DNA from 3 places in the Clostridium sp. CTA-19 genome. Region 2 is predicted to be linked to each of the others. Evidence: riboswitches for the same ligand, from Rfam matches in the RefSeq annotation. Region 2 holds a riboswitch; each other region holds the start of a gene.
The links. Region 2 has a riboswitch for cobalamin ahead of hemA (glutamyl-tRNA reductase). Riboswitches for the same ligand answer to the same signal wherever they lie in the genome.
Positions count from the first base shown of each region.

Region 1: linked by a shared signal. The riboswitch ahead of ACYUE0_RS01965 (DUF4430 domain-containing protein) and the one ahead of hemA (glutamyl-tRNA reductase) in region 2 are both predicted to bind cobalamin.
Region 3: linked by a shared signal. The riboswitch ahead of ACYUE0_RS15710 (ABC transporter substrate-binding protein) and the one ahead of hemA (glutamyl-tRNA reductase) in region 2 are both predicted to bind cobalamin.

Region 1 is NZ_BAAABH010000002.1:162,997-170,083, reverse strand. It holds gene ACYUE0_RS01970 (exodeoxyribonuclease III) at 141-896, shown strand; cobalamin riboswitch at 1,382-1,569, shown strand; gene ACYUE0_RS01965 (DUF4430 domain-containing protein) at 1,710-2,498, shown strand; gene ACYUE0_RS01960 (cell wall-binding repeat-containing protein) at 2,553-6,632, shown strand; gene ACYUE0_RS01955 (prenyltransferase/squalene oxidase repeat-containing protein) at 6,661-7,087, shown strand, end outside.
Region 2 is NZ_BAAABH010000014.1:24,063-31,149, forward strand. It holds gene ACYUE0_RS09340 (DUF2383 domain-containing protein) at 55-513, opposite strand; gene ACYUE0_RS09345 (CbiQ family ECF transporter T component) at 733-1,428, opposite strand; gene ACYUE0_RS09350 (energy-coupling factor ABC transporter substrate-binding protein) at 1,410-1,691, opposite strand; gene ACYUE0_RS09355 (energy-coupling factor ABC transporter permease) at 1,693-2,412, opposite strand; gene hemL (glutamate-1-semialdehyde 2,1-aminomutase) at 2,664-3,947, opposite strand; gene hemA (glutamyl-tRNA reductase) at 3,982-5,205, opposite strand; cobalamin riboswitch at 5,442-5,615, opposite strand; gene ACYUE0_RS09370 (hypothetical protein) at 5,858-6,856, shown strand.
Region 3 is NZ_BAAABH010000039.1:8,580-15,666, reverse strand. It holds gene ACYUE0_RS15725 (Dph6-related ATP pyrophosphatase) at 1-162, opposite strand, end outside; gene ACYUE0_RS15720 (ABC transporter ATP-binding protein) at 173-928, opposite strand; gene ACYUE0_RS15715 (FecCD family ABC transporter permease) at 933-1,955, opposite strand; gene ACYUE0_RS15710 (ABC transporter substrate-binding protein) at 1,945-2,859, opposite strand; cobalamin riboswitch at 3,014-3,187, opposite strand; gene ACYUE0_RS15705 (phosphotransferase) at 3,384-4,205, shown strand; gene ACYUE0_RS15700 (DMT family transporter) at 4,233-4,673, opposite strand; gene ACYUE0_RS15695 (DMT family transporter) at 4,685-5,107, opposite strand; gene ACYUE0_RS15690 (cyclic nucleotide-binding domain-containing protein) at 5,673-6,362, shown strand; gene ACYUE0_RS15685 (histidine phosphatase family protein) at 6,413-6,973, opposite strand.

The sequences.
Region 1 (7,087 bases), on a different contig from region 2:
AATCATATTATTTAAATTTATACGTTTTTAAATCTATAATATGGGTTAAAATATTTTGTAGTAATTCTAAATTATAGTTATAATATGGTATAGACTTATACCATAAGTTTTAAATATATTAAATGAATGGAGCGATAATTATGACAAAGCTTATATCATGGAATGTTAACGGCATTAGAGCTTGTGTGAAAAAGGGATTTTTAGAGTTTTTTAAAGAAATAGATGCAGATATATTTTGTATACAAGAAAGCAAATTACAAGAAGGTCAAATAGATTTAGAGTTAGATGGTTATTATGATTACTGGAATTATGCAGAAAAAAAAGGCTATTCAGGTACAGCTATATTTACAAAAGGAAAACCACTTTCTGTAAATTATGGTTTAGGTATTGAAAAGCATGATAATGAGGGAAGGGTAATAACTTTAGAATTTGAAGAATATTATGTAGTCACTGTTTATACGCCAAATTCTCAAACTGAACTTGCAAGGTTAGATTATAGAATGGAATGGGAAGATGATTTTAGATTATATTTGAAAGAATTAGAAAAAAACAAACCAGTTATCCTTTGTGGAGATTTAAATGTAGCACATAAGGAAATAGATTTAAAAAACCCTAAAACTAATAAAAAAAATGCAGGATTTACTAATGAGGAAAGAGCTAAGTTTACTGAGCTTTTAGAATGTGGTTTTATAGATACATATAGATATTTTAATCCAGATAAAGAAGGAGTTTATTCATGGTGGTCCTATAGATTTAATGCAAGAAAAAATAATGCAGGATGGAGAATAGATTATTTTTGTGTATCTGAAGAGCTAGAGAAAAAATTAGAAAGCGTTAATATTCATACTGAAATATTAGGTTCAGATCATTGTCCAGTAGAACTTGTAATAAAATAACTATAAATAAAAATATAATTTAAAGAATCTGCCTTAAAACTTAAGTATATTTTAAGGCAGGTTCTTTTTATATAAAAATAATTTAAAATTATTGAATAAATTTAAATTGGAGTTTGTTTTCCTATAATTTTTAAAAAGGTATTTTAATATCTCAAATTTTAATTGTTTTTAATATAAAGTAATATTTTATTAGATTTCTTGATAGTAATTTTAGTTTTATAAATACTACATTGTTGTAATACATAGCCATATAAAATCACTTTTTAAAACCTTTTTTATAGTTATAATGTAATAATTATATTCATTATAACTACACGCAATTATTTACAAAAATATGAAATACATTAAATTTGTTACATTAATTTTTGGAATACTAAATAAAAACTTTAATTATTTTATAAAAAAACAAAAACATACAAAATATTCTAAATGTTTAAAATAAATGTTGAAATTGAAAAATATTTGTAATATAATGAGTGTGACAAGTTAATAGAGATGGGATAGGTTCTTTCTTAGCAATAAGAAAGTTAAAATGGAAAGTGGTTAAAGTCCACTACAGCCCAAAGTTACTGTGAAACTGATGAATCCAAAAATACCACTGAGAGATATCTTGGGAAGGTTTGGTAGTAAGATGAAGTTAAGTCAGGAGACATGCCTATACTGGATTGAATCTTTCTTGGGAGAGATAAAATATCATGGATTTGCAAGCATTTATAGAATTGTTGTTTTTATTTTGCTTGTATAAAATATGCTATTTAAGTTCCCAATGGGAACTTTTTTTATTGCAATTTTTTAAAGAGTGGAGGTGATTTAATGAAAAAAAATTATAAAATTTTTCTAGCTATATTGTTAACAGTTTTAATAGCATTTTCCGTTGCTTGGGGATGCGAAAGAGGGAAGATAACTACAACTACAACTGAAACTACTACAAATAAAGTAAAAAAAGATGATAGTAGTAGTAAAAAATCTAAAAAAGAAAATAAAAATGATAGCAAAAAAGGCTCTAAAGAAAAATCAGAAAATAAAAAAGATGATAATAACAAAAATGAAGATAGTGATAAAGAAAATAAACAAAATATTTCGAATGTTAAAAAAAATAACGAGGATTCATCACAAAAGGAAAATGCAAAAAATAATGATGATTCCAATGATAGTAGTAATAATACTTCAGATGTAGAAACTAAAAAGGAAGAAAGTCCTGAGGTTGTAGAGTCTAAACAAGAAGAAGATACCTTTACTATGATAATAGGAAAAGATATAAAGGGTTATACCGGTAAAAGTCCTCAACAAGTAAAAGAGTTAACATTAAAAGTAGAGGACGGTAAAAATGCAATGACGTACCTAAGAGAAAATACGGTTATGCAAGAAAATGGTGGATTTATTTTTGAAATTGATGGAATACACAATTTTTACCCTATACCTGAAAATCAAAAAACTCCAGAACAAAAGGCAAATGGAATTTTAGGAATAGACTGGTTTATATATCTTAATGATAAAAAAACACCAGTAGGGGCAAATGATGTATATGTAAAAAAAGGAGACATACTTTTATTTGATTTTCATGAGTGGGATAAAAGAGAATTTTCACCACCAGAAGATTAAAACACATAACTAACATTAAATAACAAGAATTTTTAATAAGGGGATGAAGGGTTTATGAAAAAGCTTTTTAAGCAAAAGCTTAGTATTTTATTGCTATTTTTTAGCATGTTCATGTTCTTATTACCAGTAAATGCTTCTGCTAAAGTAAATGAAAGCAGAATATATGGTTCAGATAGAATAGAAACTGCTATAAAAATAAGTGAGCAAGGTTGGAAAAGTGGTTCTGATTATGTTTTTATTGCTTATGGGTATGACTTTGCAGATGCATTATCTGTTACCCCTCTTGCTAAAAAATATAACAGTCCTATAATATTATCAAATAAAAATGGCCTTACAGAAAATGCAATTAAGGAATTACAAAGATTAAAACCTAAAAAGGCATTTATTCTAGGTGGTGAAAAAGCCCTTAGTGCTAATATTGAAACGCAGATTAAGAAATGTAATATAACAGAAACAGAAAGAATTTATGGTAGCACTAGATATGAAACTGCACTGAAGGTAAGTGAGAAACTTGGAACAAGTGACACTATATTCATATCTAATGGATTAAGTTATGCTGATGCACTTTCAGTTGCTACTATAGCAGCGCAGAAAGAAAGTCCAATTTTATATACAGAAAAAAATAACATTCCAAGTAAAGTAACAGAGTATATAAAAAAAGCTAACATATCTAAAGCATATTTTGTAGGTGGTACTAATGTAATAGATAATACTGTTATAACAGGCATAAAAAATAGTGAAAGAATAGCTGGAAACGACAGATATTTAACTAATAAAGAAGTATTATCAAAATTTATTAATTACATAAGTTATGAAAATGTCTATTTTGTAAGAGGAAATGATTTTGCAGATGCTCTATCAATTTCTCCAATAGCAGGACTTAAAAAAGCACCTATAATATTAACAAATAATAATTTAAATAGTGATGTAGAAAAAATTATAAATTCTAATATAACCTCTACTAGTAAATTAACTATAATTGGCGGAGAAAAAGTAGTACCTAGTAGTATATTAGATAAAATAGATCCAAATTTTTCTCAAACAAAATTATCAAAAGATAATGAAACTTTTGGAAATGTAGAAACTATTAAAGAAGTAAGAGGCGATATATTAGTAACTGGAAATAATATAACTATAAATAATGTTAAATTAAATGGAAATTTAATATTAGACCCAGGTGAAAAAGGAACTGTAAATATTAAAGGAACTACTTGTAAGAATGTAATTGTAAAATCTGGTGACGTTAATAGTATAAATTTAACTAATGTAAAATCAGATAATCTTGTAGTTGAAAGTAAAAGTAATGTAGCAGTAAAGCTATTTGAAGATTCAACTATAAAAAATACAGAAGTTAAGTCAAATGCAATACTTAAAAATACAAAAGGGGATTTTGGAACTGTAAAAGTTACAGGAACAAAGGACTCAAATTATAATATTGAACTTGAAGGAAAATTTTATAAAGAAGTATTAGTTAATTGCTCATCAAATATAAAGTGCGATGATGTTAAAAATATTAAAATTGATAGCAAAGAAAGTAACTCTAAAGTTACATTAAAAGGTAAAGTAAATGATATTAATATAATTAATTGTTCTAATACAACTTTAGATGGGTCAATATCTAATGTAAAAATAGAAAATTCATCACAACTTACAATAGATAAGAATGCTACTGTTAAAAAAATTGAAGCACTAGATAAAAGTAAAATAACTATAAAAAATGGTGCGAAAGTAAACTTAATAGAAAAAAATAAGAATGTTACTATATCTGGTAATGCGGATAAAATAGTAGACAACAATTCAAATAACGGTTCTGGTGGTAGTGGTTCTTCTGAAAAACCTAAAAATGATGAATTTAAATTAATCATCTCTAATGACGGAAATGAGATATTAAATAAAAATCTTAAAGTAGATTCTAAAAAAACAGCAATGGAATATTTAAAAGAAAATGCTGATATTAAAACTAATAATGGTTTTATAAATGAAATAAATAAAATAAAAAGTAAGCCATTGAAAAATTTAAGTGAATCTGAAAGAAAGCAAGGTTATCTAGGAGCAGATTGGTTTATATATTTAAATGGCAAGAAAACACCTGTAGGGGCAAATGATGTTTTTGTAAAATCCGGTGATAAATTAGAATTAGAATATAGATTTTGGGATTGGCATGATTTAGTAAAACCTGGCGATCCAATGAAATTGACAGTGAACGGAATAAACAAGAATGTAAAAGAAAATGAAGATATAAATATTGTAGTTACGTGTATATATAGACCTGTATATGGAGCTACTATAAAAGTAGATGATAAAGAAGTTTCAACAACTAACATAGATGGTAAAGCTACTATAAAAATATCTTCAGCTGGAAAACATACTATATCTGTTTTAAAAGAAGGGGTAAAAGTTGAAAACCAAATAACGGTGTCATCAAACAATCAAGGTGGTGGAACAACAGAACCACCAAAAGACGGTGATGATAAAGATGATGGTATTAATGAAACTGATAACGAAATTCAATTGTCAAAAGACAATGGAAAATTTGGTGATGAAAGTAAAATTAAAGAAGTAAATAAAGATATAGTAGTAAAAGGTAATAATATAGAAATAAGAAATATCAAATTAAATGGGAATTTAATATTAGATCCAGGTGAAAAAGGAACTGTAAATATTAAAGGAACTACTTGTAAGAATGTAATTGTAAAATCTGGTGACGTTAATAGTATAAATTTAACTAATGTAAAATCAGATAATCTTACAGTGGAAAGTAAAAGTAATGTAGCAGTAAAACTGTTTGAAGACTCAAAGATTAAAGGAACAGAAATCAAATCAAATGCAATACTTAAAAATACAAAAGGAGATTTTGGCGCTGTAAAAATTACAGGCTCAAAAGATTCAAATTATGATATTGCGTTTGAAGGAACCTTTGATAAAGAAATATTAGTTAATTGTCCATCAAAAATAAAATGTGAGGACGTTAAAAATATTAAAATTGGTACTAAAGAAAAGGATTCAGAAAAAATTTCTAAAGTTATATTAAATGGAAAAATAGATACACTTAAAGTAAGAAATTGCTCTGATACTGTCCTAGATGGAACAATAGCTAAAGTTAAGGTAGAGAATTCGTCTCAGCTTAAAATAGAAAAAACTGCAGTTGTAGAAAATATAGAAGCTATAGAAAAAAGTAAAGTAAATATAGAGGATGGAGCTAAAGTAAAGCTAGTAGAAAGACATAATGATGTAATTTTAGAAGGAAAAGCAGATAAAGTAGATAAACTAGAATTTACTTTTGTTCTAAAAGATAAAGGAGAGGAAATATTAAATAAAACACTAGAATTAGATACTGATAAAAGTGCTTTACAGTATTTAAGTGAAAATGCTCAATTTAGACAAGATTCAACAGGTTTGATATGTGAGATTAATAAAATTAGAAATGTGAAAATTAATAAATTAAAACCTGAGGAACTTGAGAGAGGAATATTTGGAAAAGACTGGTTTATATATTTAAACGGTGAGAAAACACCAGTTGGAGCACCAGCAGTCTTTATGAAAAATAAAAATGTATTATCCTTTGAATTTAGAGAATGGGATTGGCATGATTTAGTAGATCCGAATTACAGTGGAGAAATGCCTTTAAGAATAGTACCTCAAACCCTACATCCAGAAAGTATAAAATTAAATGAAGAAGTTGATTTTGCTGTACAATGTGTAACTAAAAATGTTTATGGAGCAATTGTAAAAATTGATGGAGAAGAAATTGGGAAAACTCCTAGAAATGGAATGATTGAAATACGTTTAGATAGCTTAGGAGAGCATACTATAACAGCAGAAAAAGAAGGGGTAAAAGCAGAATGTAAAGTTAATGTTGTACAAAATACAGAAAAAGATAATGTATCTGTAAATATAAACAAAGATAATGATGATAATGTAATCTTTTCTATAAAAGATGAAAATATAAAAGAAGATTTAGAGTCTAATGTAACAATAAAAATTTTAGATGAAAATGGAGAAATAGTATATGTAGATCAAGGTAAATTAAAAGATAAAATGTGTAACTTTAACACTAATTTAGACAAAGGTGAATTTACAGGGGTTTGCAACGTACGAGGAGTATTAATTAATTTTAAAATTAATATTAAATAAATTTTATTAAAAATAGGGGGAAGAAATTATGAATAAAAATTTTAAAAGAGGATTAGCAGCATTTATTATTGCTAATAGTGTTTTAACTACAGCTAACATAGGAGTATTAAATAATAATGTCTTTGCAACAGAAAGATATGCAGTAGAATCAAGAGAAATTATAGAAAAGGATTATAATTCTATAATAGATGAATGTGTAAATAGTGGTTTACATCATCTTATAAATAAAGATTCTGGCCTTTGGTATAGTAAAGATTTTAATGATTGGGAAGCTCTTACAGTATCAAGCTTTAATAAGGAGATTCCAGCAAGTTATATTGAGAATTTAGCAAAAAAAATAGAAACAAAGGATTCCTCATTATTTGGAGAAGATGGAACTTTTGAAAGTGTTACTGATTGTGAGAGAACAATAATAGGGCTTGTTTCAGCAGGAAAAGATCCAAGAAATTTTGCAG
Region 2 (7,087 bases):
CATACAATATTCTTCCATATGTTTTGATTGTATTTATGTAAATGTATAATTAAATTAATAGTTTCCAGTAGATAATGATTTTATAATGTCAAGATGGTTCTTATAGTCTATGAGCATGGAATTGATTTTATTTATAGTATCTTTATCAAGAGAATTACATTCATTAAAATGTTTTTCAGTCATTGTATATCCAATATTACAAGCATTATATACTTCTTCTAAAAGATCTTGTGTTGAATGAATTGTAATTTCGTTTTTAAATTCATTAAATAGTTCAGAAGCTTTACCAATAATGCCAACAGAGTATGAAGGTGTTCCACCAATACTTTGTATTTTATTACTAAACCATTGGGCTTGGGTTTTATAATCATTTTGTATGTTTAAAAAAGCATGTTTTACGTCTAAATTTTCTGCTTTTTTAATATAACTATCAAAGGAATCAATACCCATATATAATCCTTTTAAAAAATCATTTAATTCATTGACAAAATCATTATTATTTCTAGTGTTCATGAAATCACTCCTTAATATAACATATGTAATAAAATTTTTATTATATATGTATATCATTTGCAAAAAATAAAAATCTATGACAATAATACATAAAAAATCATAATTAGATTCAAAATGATAGATAGAAAATTTAATATTATTATGAAAGAATATAAATAAAAAAGCAAAGCTTAAATAAAATCAAAATAATTTATTTAAGTTTTGCTTCCATATATTACATTAGATAAAACATAAAGCCAATAATATGCTATTATACATAAACATCATAAACATAAACTTATAAGATAATTTAGATGTACATTGAGCATAATAATGACGTCCTGAATAACAACGATTGTATAATCCATCTTGGATTTCTGGCCAGCGTTTAAGTGTATTTAAAAATAAAAGTCCTGCTAGTTTAGACATGTTTTTAATTTTACTTTTAAAGCTATGAAAGCCATGTCTACAACTCATTGCATTGTATATATTTGAGGCTTCATCGTTAATTAATAATATGTAAAGTTCCATTGATTTAGCTATATCGCAAATATCTTGTAATGGAGTTATTTTGGATACTAATGAAAGTATATGATCAAGTGGTGTTGTAAGTGTTAAATAAGATATGCACATACCACCAGAAACACCTTTTAAAATAATTACAAGTATGTAATTAAAATTATAGACAAATAACAATGTTATTGAAGATAATAGGGAAAAGGATAATATACCTATATTGAATTTTAAAACTATGTCTTTAGGATTATTAGCTTTTATGTGAAGAATTAAAAAAATAAATATGTTTAATATAAGTGGAAGAGGTTTATGTACAAATCCCAGAATAATCATAGGAAAAATGCATAGGCATAACTTTTCCAAGGGATGCCTATGACTTTCTTTGCTTATTTTTGAATAAGCTATGATTGTTTTGAGCATTGAGTCTTTCTACCTACATAATAGCCAATAAAACCTGCTCCTATAGCTGCTTGTAAACAGAATAATAGTGTTTCTATTTCTCCAGATGGTGGTTCCCAGATATGGCTAAACCAAGGTTCATAATTACCATCAATTTCAGCTATAACTTCTTCCATTTGATCATCTCCACCTACAAATTCACTTGTAGAACCATAATAAGCTAGTGGTGCAATTATAAGAAATGCACTTAAAATTATTAAGATAATAATATTTTTCTTTTTCATCTTATATCATTTCCTCCAATGTATGTAATTCCTCTTTTGAGTGTTTTTCAATAAACTCAAATATTATAACAGTAAATATTCCTTCAACAATAGCAAGTGGAATTTGAGTCACTGCAAATATTGCAAAGAATTTTCCAAATGCAGCTATTACACTTCCGCTGCCAGAATGAGCAAGAGCCATTTGTATAGATGTTATTAAATAAGTTGATAAATCACCTAAAAATGCGGCTAAAAATATAGCAACTTTTTTATTTGAATTTTTAAAAATTTTGTATATAAAGAATGAAACAAATGGTCCTACTATACCCATTGAAAAAACATTAGCTCCTAGAGTTGTTAGTCCACCATGAGCAAGTAAAAGCGCTTGAAATAAAAGAACTAGAGATCCAACAACGCTCATAGCAAATGGTCCAAAAATAAGTGCACCTAAAGCAGTTCCTGTAGCATGTGAGCTACTACCTGAAACAGATGGTAATTTTAGTGCTGATATAACAAAGCAAAAGGCTGCAACTAAAGCTAAAAGCATTTTTAAATCTTTGTTAGTGCTTGTCTTAGTTTTGATTTGTTTTATACCTATAATAACAAAAGGTATACAAAGTACAAAATAAGTAATGCACCAACCAGGGCTTAAAAATCCTTCAGCTATATGCATTGCAGAAGCGGTATATGGTATAAATAAGCATAAAAATAGTGCTAAAAGTAAAGTATGTTTTTTTCTCATAAAAAATCCCTCCATATTTTAATAATAAATTTTATAATATTTTTAATAATAAACTTTTAAAATTAATTTTGTTGATTTGAAAAATTAAAAAAATTTAACTTTAAGATATGATATTAAAAATCATTCTCAAATTATTTTAAGTACAAATATATGTATATAAAAAAAGTAGGGGAACTACGAGGGAATGGACTTTAAGTTAAAAATAACCTAATAGTTCCCTACTAAAAATAAACATTAGTTAAATATTACTTTTAAAATTCAAAATTCTTAAATACATCTAAGAATTTATCAATATGCTCATCCGTATGTTTTACAGATAAGAATAAAGCTTCAAATTGAGATGGAGCAATGTATATTCCATTTTTTAACAAATGAAGATAAAGTTTTGAAAATAATTTAGTATCACAAGTTTTGGCATCATCATAATTAGTTACTTGAGCTATATCAGTAAAGAATATAGTCATCATTGCACCACATCTATTTATTGTCATAGGTATACCTTTCTCTTTTGCAATTTTAAGCATACCATTTTCTAATTTTGATCCTAGTCTTTCAAGATGTGTATAGTATTCAGGATGATTATAAAGTTTTGTTACAGCTGAAAGACCTGCTGCCATAACTACTGGATTTCCAGACATGGTTCCAGCTTGATAAACAGGACCTACTGGTGATAGCTTTTCCATTATCTCTCTTTTCCCACCATAAGCACCACATGGAAGTCCACCACCCATTATTTTTGCATAACAAACTATATCAGGAGTTACATCAAATAATGTTTGTGCACCTTTATATGCAACTCTGAATCCACACATAACTTCATCAAAAATTAAAAGTGCACCATATTCTCTACAAAGACTTTCAAGCTTTTTCATAAACTCATTAGATGCTTTTATGACACCCATATTTCCAGCAACAGGTTCTATAATGACACCAGCTATATCATGTCCATACTTTTTAAAAATTTCTGTTATACTTTCAATGCTATTGTAATTAGCTATTAATGTATTTTTTATACTTTCTTGAGGAACTCCTGCACTTCCAGGTATACCTTCAGTCATAACACCAGAACCGGCACTTACAAGGAACCCATCAAAATGACCGTGGTAACATCCAGCAAATTTTATAATTTTATTTTTTCCAGTATAACCACGTGCTAACTTAACAGCACTCATAGTAGCCTCTGTTCCAGAATTGACCATTCTTATTAAATCTATATTGTCTAGTGTTTCGCATAGATGTTTTGCAAGCTTTAATTCTAAATTAGTTGGTGCACCAAAAGCTATAGATTCACTACAACATGTTTTTATAGAATTAACTATATCTTCATCGTTATGACCAAGAATCATAGGTCCCCAAGCACCAATAAAATCAATATATGTATTTCCATCTTCATCAGTTATTGTTGCACCATTACCACTTTTAATTACTGGAGGGGTAATTCCCATATCTTTTAATGCTCTAACAGGGCTATTTACACCGCCAGGTATGTACTTTTCTGATTCTTTAAAAATTTGATTGCTTTTTTCTAAATTCATAAATAAAACCTCCTTAAGTTATATGCAATGTTTATTAAATATCGCAAAAAATCTTTTCAATAATTGATAATGCTTCTTTGCCTTTACCATTTAAAGTTTCTTCTTTTAAAACTTCAATAGCTCTATTAACGTATGCATTACTAGTGCTTTTGATAAGAGTTTCCACTAACTTATCATTATCTTTTGTAAATTTTTTTTGAGTATATGTTTTAAATCTGGTGCTATATATTATGTTGCTTTTTTTAATCATTTTCATAATATGAGGGGATAGGGATCTAAGCTTAACCCATTCTAAATACTCATACATGTATTTTTTTACTATGTAATAATGTTCTTCCATTAAAGTTTTTCTTAATTTTTTATTTTCAGCATCTATAGTATGAATTTCATCTATATCATAAACAGTTATATTAAGTAAATTATCTATAGAATTACAAACATCTCTAGGTACAGCTAAATCAAAAATTAAAAGATTTTTTATGTCCTCAACATCATTTTTTTCAATTATAAAATTCTTTGACGAAGTGCAACTTATAAGTACATCAATTTTATGTAAATATTTATTTTTATCGTTTACATGAATTATCTCAACTTTATCATTAGAATTTTTAATTAAATCATCATTCTTAACTTTTTCTATGTCCCTACAAGCTATATATAATCTATCAAAATTATTATCATTGACAAGTAAGTTTTTAAAACATAATTTACCTACATCACCAAAGCCTATAATCATAAAGATACGTTTTTGCTTATTTATAGCTTCCTTTATTGCAATAGAAGAAGAAGAAACAGGAATTTTGTAAAGCATAGTTTCTGTTTTAAATTCTTTTCCACATCCAATTGCATTAATAAATAGTCTTTCAAGTGGACCTTTTATAACATTAAGCTCTAAAGATTTAAAATATCCATCTTTAACTTGACCTAATATTTGATCTTCCCCTAATATTTTAGAATGAAATCCACAACATAATTCCATGATATGTCTTACAGCATTTTCCCCTGTAGAAATAAAAGTATATTTTATATCATTAATATCCCAATTTAAAGTTAAGAAGATTTTCTCAACTAATAAATCATTATTACTTTCTTGAGAAGAAAAATATACTTCTGTTCTATTACAAGTAGAAATTATAATAACTTCATCAAGAAAATTTTTAAGGTTTAGTAAGTTACTCTCTAAATCTGAAGAATTAATACTAAATCTACTACGAACATCTAAAGTTACATCTTTATTTAACCCTATTAACCTAACCATGTATAAACCATCTCCTAATTACAAGAACAAAATATTTAAGTTTTAAAATAACAATACTTTAGTATTATATACTTATAAATAAAGTAAATGTGTAAATATATTAATTATTATTATATTGCACTAAAGTTTTATATATTTACCTAAATATAGGCAATAAAAAAACTCACAAAAGTGAGTTTATAATCAAAAAATACATAAATATTTTATATAAACAACACTTTCCTTCCGCCCGAAGGTTTGTGGTTAGATTTACGGCAGGTCTCCTGACTTACGGGTCAATCTCCTTTTACCTTCCCAAAGCAAAGCTTCAGTGGTTAAAATTCGTCTCCGTTACAGTAGCGGGGGCTGTAGTGGGTTTACACCACTTTCCCTATTAAACTATTAAAAGTACCATAAAAAGTATTAAATTTAAAATTGTACAAGCAAATTATAACACAATAAAAACAATTTTGAAAGATTATAATTAAAAAAAATACAAAATTACGACAAATCAAGAAAAAAACATGTATAATTAAAAAATAAAGACTATTAAGATAAATTGTAAAATTAGCTAATTTTACAATTGAATAATATATCATTATAATAATATAGGATTAATTTGATAGTAAAAAGATATAAAATGTTAATATATGTATTAAATAGGAGGATATATATGGATTTTTTTAAGGAAAAGCTAAAAAAGCAATCAAAAACGTCTATTGCTTTAACAATATTATTAATTATTGCAATTATATTTATAGGACAAATCTATTATAATGAGAAGGAATTTATAAAAAACTTTAACGATTTTAAGAAATATTTTACAGAAAGAAATGAAGAAAGTGCACATGGGATTTATATTGATATAAAAAAACAATCTCATAAGGAGAAGGTTGATGTATACATATTAGATCAATTAGATGCATTTAAATATAATTTAGAAAATGATTCTATTGAAAATAGTCATATTGATGATGCCACTAAAGAGTTAAGCTATTTTGAATTTTATTCTGAAAAGTCAGAAAAAGTCAAAGAAGAGTATACTAAAATGCAGTTTTATGTTGAGGACTATAATCATTATAAAAATGGATTGGAAGCTTATGATAAAAAAGACTTTGTAAAAGCAAAAGAGGAGTTTGAAAAAGTAACTTCAAATTATAAACAGTATAATGAAGCTCAAACTATGGCTGAAAAAATGAGTGCCAAATCTAAAGAATGGTCATTAAAGAAATGTAATGAATTATTATCTTTAGGTGATATAGAAAATGCTATAGTTGAACTAGAAAAAGGTTTTTTACTAAATAAAGAGGATTCTGATTTATTAAAGGAAAAAGAAAATATTGAAAAAAATAAAAGTGAGTATTTAAAAAATAGAAAAGAAATCAGTGAGTCTTTAGAAAAAATAAAAAAATTAAATTGGATTAAAGACGAGAAAAATATAATTATAGAAGAAGTGAAATATAAAGAAAAAGATTTTTACAAAATTATAGAAAAAGATGAAAAAAATGAGAATATATGGGAATATGAATTGTATATAGAAAAAGTTCAAATTAATAATGAGAACACAGAAGAAGAAAAAGATGAAGTTATAAAAGAAGTTATCGCTTTACTTATAAAAGATAAAGAAGAAAAAAAATTAGATGATTTTATAAAAGAAAGTGAAACAAAATAATGATTTTTTGAAAAGGGCGAAAGCCCTTTATTTTTTGATATTTAAAATTAAAAAAATTTAAAATATTAGCGTTAAAATGAAAAGTTTGATAATATATAAATAAGTTATAATGTACAAAAGTATAATATTAATTAATATGATGAGTTTTTCATATGTAAAAGAGAAAGTATATTCTTTTATGATGTAGGTTATGTAAATATAATTTGAAAAAGTATATATAAAGTATTTAGA
Region 3 (7,087 bases), on a different contig from region 2:
TTCTAGCATTGGTTCTGGAATTCCATGAAACCAACTTCTATTTAGACTCTCATCAACTGTAACTAATAACCCACTTGGAATATGGCCCTGATTAACCATTTTATAAAGGGCTAATGTACTATCTTTTCCACAACTATATGACATAATAAATTTCTTTTTCATAATGCCTCTCCTACTTCCATTTTTCTAAAGCTTTAACCATAAATTCTTTTATATTCAGTCCATAAACCTCTTTAAGTCTTTCCTCTTCTAACACATCACCGCAACTACCTTTAGCTATAATATGTCCTTCTTTAATCATTATTACTTCTTCGCTAAACATCTGAACTAAATTTAAATCATGTAACACACCTATTACTGTTTTATTCTTTTCTTTAGTCCATTTATTTATATGTCCTAATATTTCTATTTGAGATTTTAAATCTAAGTGATTTGTTGGTTCATCAAGTAAAATTATATCTGGATCCTGGGCAAAAGCTCTTGCTAAATATACCCTTTGCAGTTGGCCACCAGATAGCTCTGTTATCATTTTATCCTTTAAATCTAATAATCCTACATTTTCTATACAGCTTAAAACTAATTCTTCATCATCTTTTGAAAGCTTAGAAAATATCCCATCAAAATGTGCGTATCTTCCTAAAGCTACTGTTTCAAAAACTGTATAAGGAAAATAAATTTCAGATGTCTGTGTCATAAAAGCAATCTTTTTTGCAAGTTCTTTTCGTTTTATTGTCTTTAATTCTTCTCCATCTATATTTATTTCACCTTTATACTCTATAAGATTTGCTATTGCCTTTAACATAGTAGTTTTTCCACATCCATTAGGCCCTACTATCGATAAATTTTGCCCTCTTTTTACTTCTATAGATATATCTTTAACTATATCAAAACCATTGTAACCACAATATAAATTTTTTATTTTCAGCATATTATCACCTATTTCTTTTATTAAAGTATAAATATCCAAAAAACGGCGCTCCTATAAGTGCTGTAATTGCACCTACTGGCAATTCTGATGGTGATACTACTGTTCTTGCAATTAAATCTGTAATTACCATTAATGAACCACCAATCACTATACACATTGGAATTACTATTTTGTGATTAGATCCAAATATTTTTCTTACCATATGTGGTGTTATTAAATCAATAAAACCAATTACACCACTTAACGCCACTGCAGTTCCTGTTAATATTGCAGTAGCTACAAATAATAATTTTTTTACTTTTTCAGTTTCAACACCTACTGATTTTGCCTGTTCTTCTCCAAAACTTAAAATATCCATTTCTCTACAATATCTTAAAACAATTGCCATTCCTATTATAAAAAACGGAATGCCTGCTGTAACATATGACCATCCTTTCATTGCAAAAGAACCCATTTGCCAAAGCGTTATTGTTTTTATATCTTCACTAAAAAATGATGAAATTGTTGTTAAAAGAGCATTTGTAAATAATGAAAATACTATACCTGCTAAAATTATAGTGCTATTTGATAAACCTTTATCTACCTTGCTTGCAAAGGCAATTACTAAAAATACTGTTATTATACCAGATAAAAATCCTATAAACGGTAATGCTAAATTGCCTATAAACGGTATTGAAATATGTAAAACTATGTATATTCCTACACCTAAAGAAGCTCCTGATGAAACCCCCAAAGTATAAGGAGATGCTAATGGATTTTTTAAAACTGATTGAACTACTGCACCACTTACTGCCAATGCTGAACCCACTAAAAATGCTAAAATCACTCTTGGAAGCCTAATAACCCAAATTATTGATACATCTTTAGGCTGTATCCCTGGTTGTAGTGGTATATTAAATAATTTATTTCCAATTATTGAAACAATATCACTTATACCAATATGGGAACTTCCTATAGAAGTTCCCATACAGATTACCAAAAATACTATTGGAACAGCCAATATTAGTAATAATTTTTTATTTTTCATATTTGTCTGGATATATAGCTTTAGCCATTTCTTTTAAAGCTTTTACTATATTTTGGCTTCCACGTGATGATGCGTTTTGATTTATTAAATAAACTTGTTTATTCTTAACTGCATTAACATTTTCCCAACCTGGACGTTTTAAAATTCCTTCTACTGCATTTGGAATATATTCTTCATTTGTTAATATAACATCTGGATTAGCTGAAATTACATTTTCTTCACTAGGTGCAATCCAGCTATTTTCATTAACAAAAATATTTTCTCCACCTACTATTTGAATCATTTCATTTAAGAATGTATTATTTCCAAAACTGTATAATCCTGATGCTGATCCTATTTCAAAATAAACTTTTTTCTTATCTGTAATTGATTCTCCTACTTTTTTTATTTTATCTATTTCACTTTTCATGTCGTCAACAATTTTTTTTCCTTCTTCTTTAGTTCCAGTAAGTTCTGCTAAAAAATTGATGTCTTCATATACTCCATCTACGCTATCACTGCTTGGTAAGTATACAACTGGAATTCCTGATTCTTTTATAACTTTAAATGGATCTTCATTTCCTTCTTTATTATGACCTGAAGCTATTACAATATCTGGTTGTAGTGCTATAATTGCCTCTGCATCAGGGTTTCTAAAATCTATTTTAGTTATATCTTTTTTAATTCCTTCAACATCAGATGAATATGTATCAACCGCTACAAGTTTATCACCTAACCCTAATCCCACTAAAATTTCAGTATTTGATGGCGCTGTAGAAATTATTTTTTCTAATTTTTCTGGCGCTGTGAATTCATTTCCTTCTCTGTCTTTCATAGTTGTAGTTTTGCTTGAACATCCAACCAATAAAACTAAACTCATCATTGCTGATAATAATACCAATAGAATTTTTTTTGATTTATTCATAATTTTTCCTCCAAATCATATATTTATTAATTATTATATATTTATTATTTAAAATAAAAAAAACACACCCGTAGGTATGCCGTAATACACTAAATTATTTTACTCTTTAAATAAAATAACATAACATGTACCCTAATATTCCACCCACAGAGAACTATAGTACAATTAATAGGCAGGTCTCCCGACTTTGCTTCGTCCTCCATTTTACCTTCCCACAGTTTATACTGCAGTGGCTTATAAAACTTCGTCAGCTTCACGGTTACTGGGTCAGTTGAAGATTCTCACTTCATTCCCTATTAAGAAAAACACCTATAATATAATGATAATTTTTATAATTGTAACAATTATTATTATATTATGAACATATATCTATGTCAATGTCTATTTGTTAAGTATTTTTAAGTATTAGTTACAATTATATAATAAATATTCAATAATTTTACATATAAATTTGATATTCTTCTTATTTTTACAATAGTTATATATGTTATAATATGTTTATTAAATTTTGTGTAGGTGATTTAATGATACAAAACGCTAAAAATACTGTTAAACTAACCCGAATTGATGGGTTAAATAATTTAAATTATCTGTTAAGCTATGATGATAAAAGCTATTTTTTGAAATGTAATTTTAAAGATAAAAATAAGAACTTTTCTTATGAATATAAACTTTTAACTTTATTAGACCTTAACCACATATGTCCTAAAGTAATCTATAAAGATACTTGTAGCTACACTATAATAAGCGAGTTCATTTCAAATTCACGTATAGATGAATCTACTTGTACAGACCCAAAGTTTCTTTTAAGTTTATCTAATAAATTAAAAAGTATGCATAACCTAAAATGTGATTATATATATAATCCCTTTAATGAAATAAGAAAAAAACTATCTATACTAAAAAAACTCAATTTTAAATTTTCTAATGAATTTATATTTATAATTAGCAAACTTGACACTATTGAACCTATTTTGTGTAATCATATAAATTATGGTTTATGTCATAATGACTTAAACCCATCAAATATCCTTTATAAAAATGATGAAGTATTTTTAATAGATTTTGAATTTAGTGGCATGTGGGATATTTTTTATGATATTGCAACATTTTGTTGGCTGTTAGACGATAATTCTAGAAAAATATTTTTAATGTCTTATTTTAATAACTTTTCACAGGAATTACATCTTAAATTTAAAAGATATCTTTTTGTAGTTAAACTATGGAATATATGTTGGAGTTATGTAAAATCATTCTCTTCAACATCTGATTATGATTATAAAAAAGGTGGCGATCTTGTTCTTATAGAGCTATATAATGACTTAAAAGACGATAAGTATTTGTAAATACTTATCGTCTTTTATATATGTTTTTTAATTATCACTACATATCTTATTGTCTACCTTGGAGTTGTATAAAATTCCTATTGTAACTACCATGGCACCTAATATTTTATTAATTTCTATTTCTTTATTTATTAAAAAATCAATTATAATACCAGCTACTATCTGACCTATAAATAGCAATAGCATGCTATAAACCACAGGTATTTTGGGTATTATTATGTTAGAAGTATATACTATAACAACACCTATAATACCACCACAAAATACAAACATAGGTATATTTTCAAATTCCACCATAGATAATTCAACATTACTTCCTAAAATTAGAAGCACTACCATAGAACATAATAGTCCTACAATATAATTTATTAAAGTACTTTGTAATACTCCTATTCTTTTTCCTAACGATGAATTAATTACCATAGATAAGGTTGTTAAAACTCCACCTATTATTGCAAGTATATACAAGTTTTTTCCTCCTATCCTATTGTCATTACTATTAACCCTACTATTATAATAGTAAATCCCATTAATTTTTTAATATTAAACTTATACTTTTTCATTCCAAACAAGCCATAATGGTCTATAAATGAAGAAAATACTAACTGTCCAAATACAGCCAACGATGTAGTTAATGTAACACCGATTCCTCCTATTGTTATAATATTACTTAAAGTTAAAGCTACTCCTACAGCACCACCTAGAAATAAATATTTAGGAACATCTCTTTTAATGCTTACTCTTTGTCTTTTTATTATCATAATTAAAATTATTGCTATTAATCCAACTAAATGAATTATTATAAGGGAATACATTGATCCAACTTTACTTTCTAATTGACTATTAAACGTAATCATAACAGAAATTAAACTTCCTATAAAAAGTGCTAAAATATTATACATTGTTAATCACCCCAATACTATATAGAGACAAGCTCCAATTTAAACTTATTCATCAAATTTTTGTTATCAGTTGAGAAAAATAAGTACAAATATAGTTAGTTAAGAACCTAGAAGTTTAAATCTTCTCACATTAAACTCATATAAAGTTTAAAGATAATAGAAGCATAATTAAGTATTTCAATTAAAAAGAGATAATTAATAATTAAGAGTTCAGAAGGAAAGTAATACCACTTTCTTTTAATCTAATAATATAATTTGCTTTGCAAATTTATAAAAATATACGTTGAGAATTACTAGGAGCAAAGTGAATAGTAATAGCCACAACTGTTAACTATTCACTCTTAACTTTTAACTAAAATAATCTGTAAACTATTAGTATAATATTAATCTTAAATTTTCTCATTTGATAAGTTCATAAATTTTAAAGTCAGTTTGGAACCCTATAACTTAATCAAATTAGATATATAATATCAAAATAATAATCTATTATATAGGACAAATGTCCTATATAATAGATTTAAATAGAATTTTTTTAATTTTTGAATTATATAAAGGGGTGTTTTAGTTGAAAAAATCTAAAAACAGAAAATTAATAAATGCTTATTTAGAAAAATACTCATTAAATAAATACCTAAGTGAAAGTTTATCTTTATGTTGCGAACTTCATACATTTGATAAAAATGAAATGATTTGCACTCTAAATGAAGATATGAAATATATATATTTTTTAGTTAAAGGTAAAGCAAAAGTTTATACTCTTCTCTCCACAGGCAAGTCATTACTTATATGCTTTATAACCCCTCTTTCGGTAATGGGGGATATTGAATTTTTGGATAATTCAGCTGCTGATTGTTCTGTAAAAACAATTGAATCATGTCACCTTATAGCAATTCCTATTGATAAAGTTAAAAAACTTGCATATGATGATTCTGTTTTCTTAAGATTTATAATATCCTCTTTAGAAAAAAAGCTGAGAAACAATTCTATTTTTAGCTCAATAAATATGTTATATCCATTAGAAAATAGATTTGTAAGCTATATCTTATCCTTACCTATTAACAATAACAATACTGTTGAAATAGATGAATTAACCCATATATCCGAGCTTCTAGGTTCTAGCTATAGGCACTTAAATAGAGTTATTAGAAATCTTTGTGAAAAAAACTTAATAATAAAAAATTCTAATTTAATAACAATTTTAAATATGGATGAACTAAAAAAGTTAGCAAGAGATATATATAAAAATGAAAAATAATAGAAGCTATAAACTATTAAAAATAAATAGTTTATAGCTTCTTTACTACGTTAATTATTTATATATTTAAACTTAACAAAATTTTCACCTTCAAACTCTAACATAACAACCCACGGCATTATATTTTTTATTCTTTCAAAATGTTCATATTTAAAAGTTACATCATAATAGTTTATAATAGTGCTTAATGCTGTACCATGAGTTCCTATAATTATGTTATTACTATTATTTTCTCTTAATATACTCTTTAAAGCATTTATATTTCTTTGTTGTACTTCTAATAAACACTCACCATCTTCAATTTTATAATTAAAATCCTTCCACTGATTTTTTGCAAAGCTATCAAAATCATCTAGCCATTTATTACAAATTCTTCTTTCTCTAAAATCTTCTACAATATTAATCTCTAAATTTAACATTTGTGCCACAGGTAAAACTGTATCTATAGCTCTTTTATACGGACTTGAATATACTTTATTTATATCTTTATTCTTAAAAAGCTCACATAAACTTTCACTATCTTTAAGACCTTCATCGGTCAATGGTCTAGTCAGATCATCCAAAATTTTAAAATCTGGTTTTGCGTGTCTTACAAAATATATTTTAGTCATAATGATTTCCCCCTCTATATTGCTTTTTAAAACTACTATTATAATTATATTACCATAACCTCTTCATCCCCGATTACCTCTCTTGTTTCTTTAAAACCTATATTTTTATAAAAT